2 regions of the Pseudomonas sp. BB438 genome follow, and region 1 is predicted to be linked to the other one. Evidence: predicted binding sites of a transcription regulator. Region 1 holds the regulator's gene; the other holds the start of a gene.
What was found. Region 1 encodes sigma-54, which starts transcription at its own class of promoters, with help from an activator protein. Its sites were predicted from a motif close to ANTGGCATNNANNTTGCTNT; they were not measured.
Positions count from the first base shown of each region.

Region 2: the regulator sigma-54 is predicted to act here: its motif matches at 1,771-1,790, upstream of fliD (flagellar filament capping protein FliD).

Region 1 is NZ_CM170001.1:1,164,474-1,167,675, forward strand. Features, by position in the region: gene ptsN (PTS IIA-like nitrogen regulatory protein PtsN) at 1-429, opposite strand, end outside; gene hpf (ribosome hibernation-promoting factor, HPF/YfiA family) at 439-747, opposite strand; gene AC1ZV1_RS05575 (RNA polymerase factor sigma-54) at 826-2,328, opposite strand; gene lptB (LPS export ABC transporter ATP-binding protein) at 2,583-3,202, opposite strand, start outside.
Region 2 is NZ_CM170001.1:230,317-233,518, forward strand. Features, by position in the region: gene fliI (flagellar protein export ATPase FliI) at 1-281, shown strand, start outside; gene AC1ZV1_RS01100 (flagellar FliJ family protein) at 281-703, shown strand; gene flgM (flagellar biosynthesis anti-sigma factor FlgM) at 776-1,060, shown strand; gene flgN (flagellar export chaperone FlgN) at 1,057-1,497, shown strand; gene fliD (flagellar filament capping protein FliD) at 1,815-3,164, shown strand; gene fliS (flagellar export chaperone FliS) at 3,161-3,202, shown strand, end outside.

The DNA of each region.
Region 1 (3,202 bases):
CAGGTCCTCGCCGTTGGCGGCGTGACGCAGGCGGTCGCGAACGTCGGAACGGTCGAGCATGGAGGCGATCTGTCGCAGCAGTTCCAGATGCTCCTCGGTGGCTGCCTCGGGCACCAGCAGCACGAACACCAGGTCCACCGGCGCGCCGTCGAGGGCGTCGAAGTCTACCGGGTGATCGAGGTGCAGGATGGCACTGATGGGCGACTGGCAGCCGGGGAGGCGGCAGTGCGGAATGGCGATGCCATTGCCGAAACCGGTGGAACCCAGGCGCTCCCGGGCCACCAGGCTGTCGAAGATGTCTTGGGAATCGAAACCCGGCAGCTCACGAGCCACCAGGTTGGCGATTTGTTCGAGGACGCGTTTCTTGCTGCCGCCCGGCACGTTCACGAGGGAACGGCCGGGGGTCAGGATTTGCTCAAGTCGGATCATAGAGAGGGGTTAACGGACGCCAACACCTTGCTGGCGTTCGAGGTATTTTTCCTTGTGCTTGATCAGTTGGCGGTCGAGCTTGTCGGTGAGCAGGTCGATAGCCGCGTACATGTCTTCATGTTCGGCGCAGGCCACCACTTCGCCACCGGCGATGTGGAGGGTGGCTTCAATTTTCTGCTTCAGCTTCTCGACCTCCATGATGACCTGAACATTGGTGATCTTGTCGAAGTGGCGCTCCAGTCGGCCAAGTTTCTCGCCGACATAGTCGCGCAGGGCGTCGGTCACATCCAGTTGATGTCCACTGATGTTGACTTGCATACCGCTTTCTCCTTGTTGCCCGTGTGTAAGTGGCAGGTTATGGGGCCTGCCGCCGGAACACCTTGGCGTGGATCAACGTCACACCAGTCGCTTGCGCTCGCTCGAGGGAGAGATTCCTAGGGACTCCCGGTACTTGGCGACGGTACGACGTGCCACTTGAATGCCCTGTGCCTCCAGTAAACCAGCGATCTTGCTGTCACTCAATGGCTTTTTCGGACTTTCCGCCGCGACCAGTTTCTTGATGATCGCGCGGATCGCGGTGGACGAGCATTCGCCGCCTTCGGAGGTACTGACGTGACTGGAGAAGAAGTACTTCAGCTCGAAGATGCCACGCGGCGTGTGCATGAATTTCTGCGTGGTGACGCGCGAGATGGTCGATTCGTGCATGCCCACCGCTTCGGCGATGTCATGCAGGACCAGGGGCTTCATCGCCTCCTCGCCGTACTCGAGGAAGCCGCGCTGGTGTTCGACGATCTGGGTCGCCACCTTCATCAGGGTCTCGTTGCGGCTCTGCAGGCTCTTGATGAACCAGCGCGCTTCCTGCAACTGGTTGCGCATGAAGGTGTTGTCGGCGCTGGAATCGGCGCGACGCACCAGGCCTGCATACTGCGAGTTCACGCGCAGGCGCGGCACTGCTTCCTGGTTCAGCTCCACCAGCCAGCGGTCGTTGTGTTTGCGAACGATGACATCCGGCACCACGTACTCGGCTTCGCCGGACTCGATCTGCGAGCCTGGGCGCGGGTGCAGCGACTGGATCAGCTCGATGGTTTCGCGCAGCTCGTCTTCCTTGAGCTTCATGCGGCGCATCAGCTGGGTGTAATCGCGGCTGCCGAGCAGGTCCAGGTGGTCGCTGACCAGACGGATGGCTTCGGCCAGCAGGTAGGTCTTGGTGGGCATCTGGCGCAGTTGCAGCAGCAGGCATTCGCGCAGGTTGCGCGCGCCGACGCCAGCGGGCTCGAGCTGCTGTACGCGGCGCAGCACGACTTCCACTTCATCCATCTCGACACCCAGCTCCGGGTCGATGGAGGCGAGGATGTCGTCGAGGGACTCTTCCAGGTAACCGTCGTCGTTGATGCCGTCGATGATGCTCAGGGCGATCAGCCGATCGGTATCGGACATGGGCGCCAGGTTGAGTTGCCACAGCAGATGGCTCTGCAGGCTTTCGCCGGCGGAGGTGCGGGAGGTGAAGTCCCACTCATCGTCATCGTTGCTGGGCAGGCTGCTGGCGCTGGTCTGGTAGATGTCTTCCCAGGCGGTGTCGACCGGCAACTCGTTGGGAATGCGTTCGGCCCACTGGTCCTCGTCGAGGCTGTCGGCGTTGGGCGTGGTACTTTCCTGGAAATTGTCCTGGGACGTGCTGGTGCTGCCGTTGGCGCCCGATTCGGCACCATCGGCCATGGGGTCGCTATTGTCGAAGTCCTCGCCTTCTTCCTGGCGCTCCAGCATCGGGTTGGACTCCAGGGCTTCCTGGATTTCCTGTTGGAGGTCCAGCGTGGAGAGCTGGAGCAGTCGGATGGCCTGTTGCAGCTGCGGAGTCATCGTCAGCTGCTGGCCCATCTTGAGGACTAGCGATGGTTTCATGGCAGGAACTAGGCACCTTGTTCGCTGGCGCGAAGCGCGCCATATCCACGACTACGGACGCCAGGGCGCCGCGAGGAAGCAAATTATATGCCTGAGTTTGGACGCTTTGCCTAGGGCCTGTCGACCTTTCGTTACAACCCGGTTGCGTCAGGGTAGGCCAGGCAGCCGAATACGTCGCGGAGCGGCCGGCAGACCGCACCACGCGTGGGGGAGGGATGGAGCTGCCACGCCCAGGCAAGGCGCGGCTCGGGGCTTTAGAGGCGGAACTCGTGACCCAGGTAGACTTCCTTCACCAGGTCATTGGCGAGGATGCTTTCGGCGTTGCCTTCGGCGATCAGTTGACCGTCGTTGACGATGTACGCCGTTTCGCAGATGTCCAGGGTCTCGCGGACGTTATGGTCGGTGATGAGTACACCGATGCCCTTGGCCTTGAGGTGGTGGATGATCTGCTTGATGTCGCCCACGGAGATCGGGTCGACGCCGGCGAAGGGTTCGTCCAGCAAAATGAATTTCGGCGAACTGGCCAGTGCGCGGGCGATTTCCACGCGGCGGCGCTCGCCACCGGACAGGCTCATGCCGAGGTTGTCGCGGATGTGGTGGATGTGGAACTCCTCGAGCAGGCCCTCCAGGGATTCCTGGCGGCCGGCGCGATCCAGGTCGGTGCGAGTCTCGAGGATGGCGCCGATGTTGTCTGCCACCGACAGCTTGCGGAAGATCGAGGCTTCCTGCGGCAGGTAGCCGATGCCGGCGCGAGCGCGGCCGTGCATGGGCAGGTGGGTGACATCCTGCTCGTCGATGCGCACGACGCCCTGATCGGCACGGACCAGGCCGACGATCATGTAGAAGCAGGTGGTCTTGCCCGCTCCGTTGGGGC
Region 2 (3,202 bases), 930 kb from region 1:
CGGCCATCGACATCGGCGCCTCGGTCAGTCGCTGCATGAGTCAGGTCGCGGCCCCCGCGCATCTGTCCGCGGCGCGGCAGTTCAAGGAGTTCAGCGGCACCTATGAGCGCATCAAGGAGCTGATCCCGCTGGGCGGCTACACGCCGGGCATGGACGTGAAGACCGACCGTGCGGTGCAGCTGGCGCCGATGCTGGAGCGCTACCTGCGTCAGGAAACGGCTGATGGCGCCGAGCTGGGCAACAGCGTCGCCACCCTGCAAAGCATCGTCGGGGGGCGCTGATGAAGGCGCAGATCGACATGCTCGGGCGCCTGGCCGATGTCCGCGGCGGCAAGGTCCGCGAGCTGCTCGGACGGGTCAACTACCAGCAGACTCTCTGCCAGCGCTACCGCAACAACATCACCGGGCTGGACCGTCTCTGCGGTTTCAGCGTGGCCACCAGCACGCCCTTGCAGCGGCACAACCAGCAGCAGTACAAGGCCACCCTGCACAAGATGTTGCAGTTGCAGCGTCGCGAGCTGGAGGTGGCCGAGCAGACCCTGGCGCGCATCCAGTCGGAGCTGATGGCGGCCATGCGCAGCGAGAAGGTGCTCACCCAGGTGATCGAGGCCAAGGTCGGCCAGTGGCAGCTGCAGCTTGCGCAACAGGAGCAGAAAATCCAGGATGGCCTCGCCGCGCAGTCCTGGTGGCGAGCACGAGCGTGAACATCGCATTTAAGTTTTCCGTCGAGGCGGTCGCCCTCTGAGGGAAAGCCCAGGAAACTTCGGATACCGATCATGGAAATCACCCGGCAACTGACCAGCGTCGCGCTGGCCGCCAGCGAGTCCGCCAAGGGCACGCGCAGCGAGCGTGCGGCCCCGGTGGCGGAGACCAGCGCGGTCGCGCCGGTCAACGATTCGCTGCGCCTGGACGAAATGCAGGAAACCCTGCGTGCCATGCCCGACGTGGACCAGAGTCGCGTCGCGGAGATCCGCCGCGCGCTGATGAATGGCGAGCTGGGTAACGACACCAGCGTGCTCGCCACCAGCATCCTCTCCTACCATCGCGGCAGCGACGCATGACCCAGCGTGCGCGGCTGCTGCAGGTGATCGAGCAGGACATCCAGCAGGATGGCCGCGATTGCCTGGCGCTGCGCGACCGCCTGCAGGAGCTGTATCGCCACCTGCTGGCACGGGACAGCGCGCAGATCGAGGCGCTGAACCCCGATATCCAGGCACTGCTCGACGGCGTCGCCGGCCGCGCCCAGCGCCGCACGCGCGTACTGCGGGCCTTCCACTTGCCGATGGACGCCGACGGCATGCGCACGTTGCTGTCCAACTACACGCCGCCGCGCCGCGAGGAACTCCAGCAGGAGTGGCTGCAACTGGGCCAGCTCACCGCCCAGTGCAAGCGCCTCAACGAGCGCAACGGCAAGCTGCTGGCGATGCATCACGACATCCTCAGCCAGCTGATGGGCGATCCGCGCGAACAGCCGGTGTATTCGCGGCAGCTGTACTGAGCCGCGAGGGCAATCAACGGGATACTTCGGCGCTCGGATCGGCCCTCTCCCCAGCCAGGGTTAGGGAGAGGGTAGCCCTGCGCTGGGCCTCCCCCGGAAACACCCCGCCGAATCCCCTTAACGAATCCCTCGCCACGGTCGCCTTTCCCCTGCATCAGGGTGCGTGGTCAGCAGGCGGAAATGCCGCTTCCCGCTGCGCGCCAGAGCCCGCCGGGCGGAAGTGAAACTTCTCCCCGAAAAATCCGCAAAGCCCCGTATGACGGGACTTCCAGCATTGGCACCGTAATTGCTCTTCCGACCCAAAGAGGTGGATTCAGATGGCGACCATAGATTCCGATTACGTCAAACAGATGGCCCAGCAGCTGGCGACGTACGATGTGCAGAGCGGGCTGAACAAGGCTGACCGCAACAAGGCCTCCTACCAGGCGCAGCTGACTGCCGTGACCTCGCTGGAAACCGCGCTCAAGACCTTCTCCACGGCGGTGAAAGGGCTCCAGGGCACCACCGGCAGCAACACCAGCATGCTGGTCAACAGCGCCAAGCTGAGCAAGGACGGCTACCTCACCGCGACCGTTGGCAAGAGCGCCGTGGCCGGCCGCTACGACTTCTTCGTCGAGCAGCTCGCCACCAGCCACCAGTTGTCCTTCTCCGGCCTGCAGACCAGCGACATCGACACGCAAGGCACCCTGACCCTCACTCAGAACGGCAAGTCCTTCGACATCGATCTGAGCAAGGTCGACACCGACGGCGACGGTGCCAACTCCATGGACGAGCTGGCTGCGGCGATCAACAAGGCCACGGACAACACCGGTGTGAAAGCCACCCTGGTGCGCAGCAACGGCCAGGTCTCCTTGGTGCTGGGCGCGGAGAAGTCCGGCGCGGAGAACGCCATCAGCCTGTCGCTGAGTGGCACCGACGGCACCAACAGCGCGTTCGAGACCGCCATCGGCAATCCGCAGGAGTTGTCCAAGGCGCAGGACGCCCGCGTCCGCCTGGGCGGCGAGAGCGGCATGCTGCTGACCAACGCCAGCAACACCTTCGACAACATCATCGACGGCGTCAGCGTCACCTTCACCCAGGCGCAGAAGTCCGGCGAGCAGCCGATCTCGATGACCATTTCCCAGGACCAGAGCGAAACCAAGAAGAAGGTGCAGACCTTCATCGACGCGTTCAACGCCCTGGCCAGCCAGATCGACAGCCTCACCGCCTCGGGCGACCAGAACGGCAACTCCCGTGGCGCGCTGGCCGGCGATTCCAGCGTGCGGGCCATCGAGAACAGCCTCAACCAGATGCTGCGCACCACCTTCGGTGGCGCCAACCTGATCAGCTTCGGCATCAGCGCCGACCGCAACGGCAAGCTGACCCTGGACTCCACACGCTTCGAGAAGGCCATCGCTGCCGACCCCGAAGGCCTGGACAAGCTGTTCATGGGCAAGGGCAACCTGCTCGACAGCACCGACAAGGCGCTGTCGCTCTACACCAGCAGCGTCAACGGCGTGCTGAAGAACCGCAAGGAGTCGCTCAACAGCAGCCTGAAGCGGGTCAACGATGACTACGACAACCTGCAGAAGCAGTACGACACCTACTACGCACGCTACCTCAAGCAGTACACCTCGATGATGCAGACGATGCAGTCCATGGACCAGACCGCCGGGATGTTCGGATGAGCGGCTACGGCATGAACGAAAGCTACGACAGCTACCGC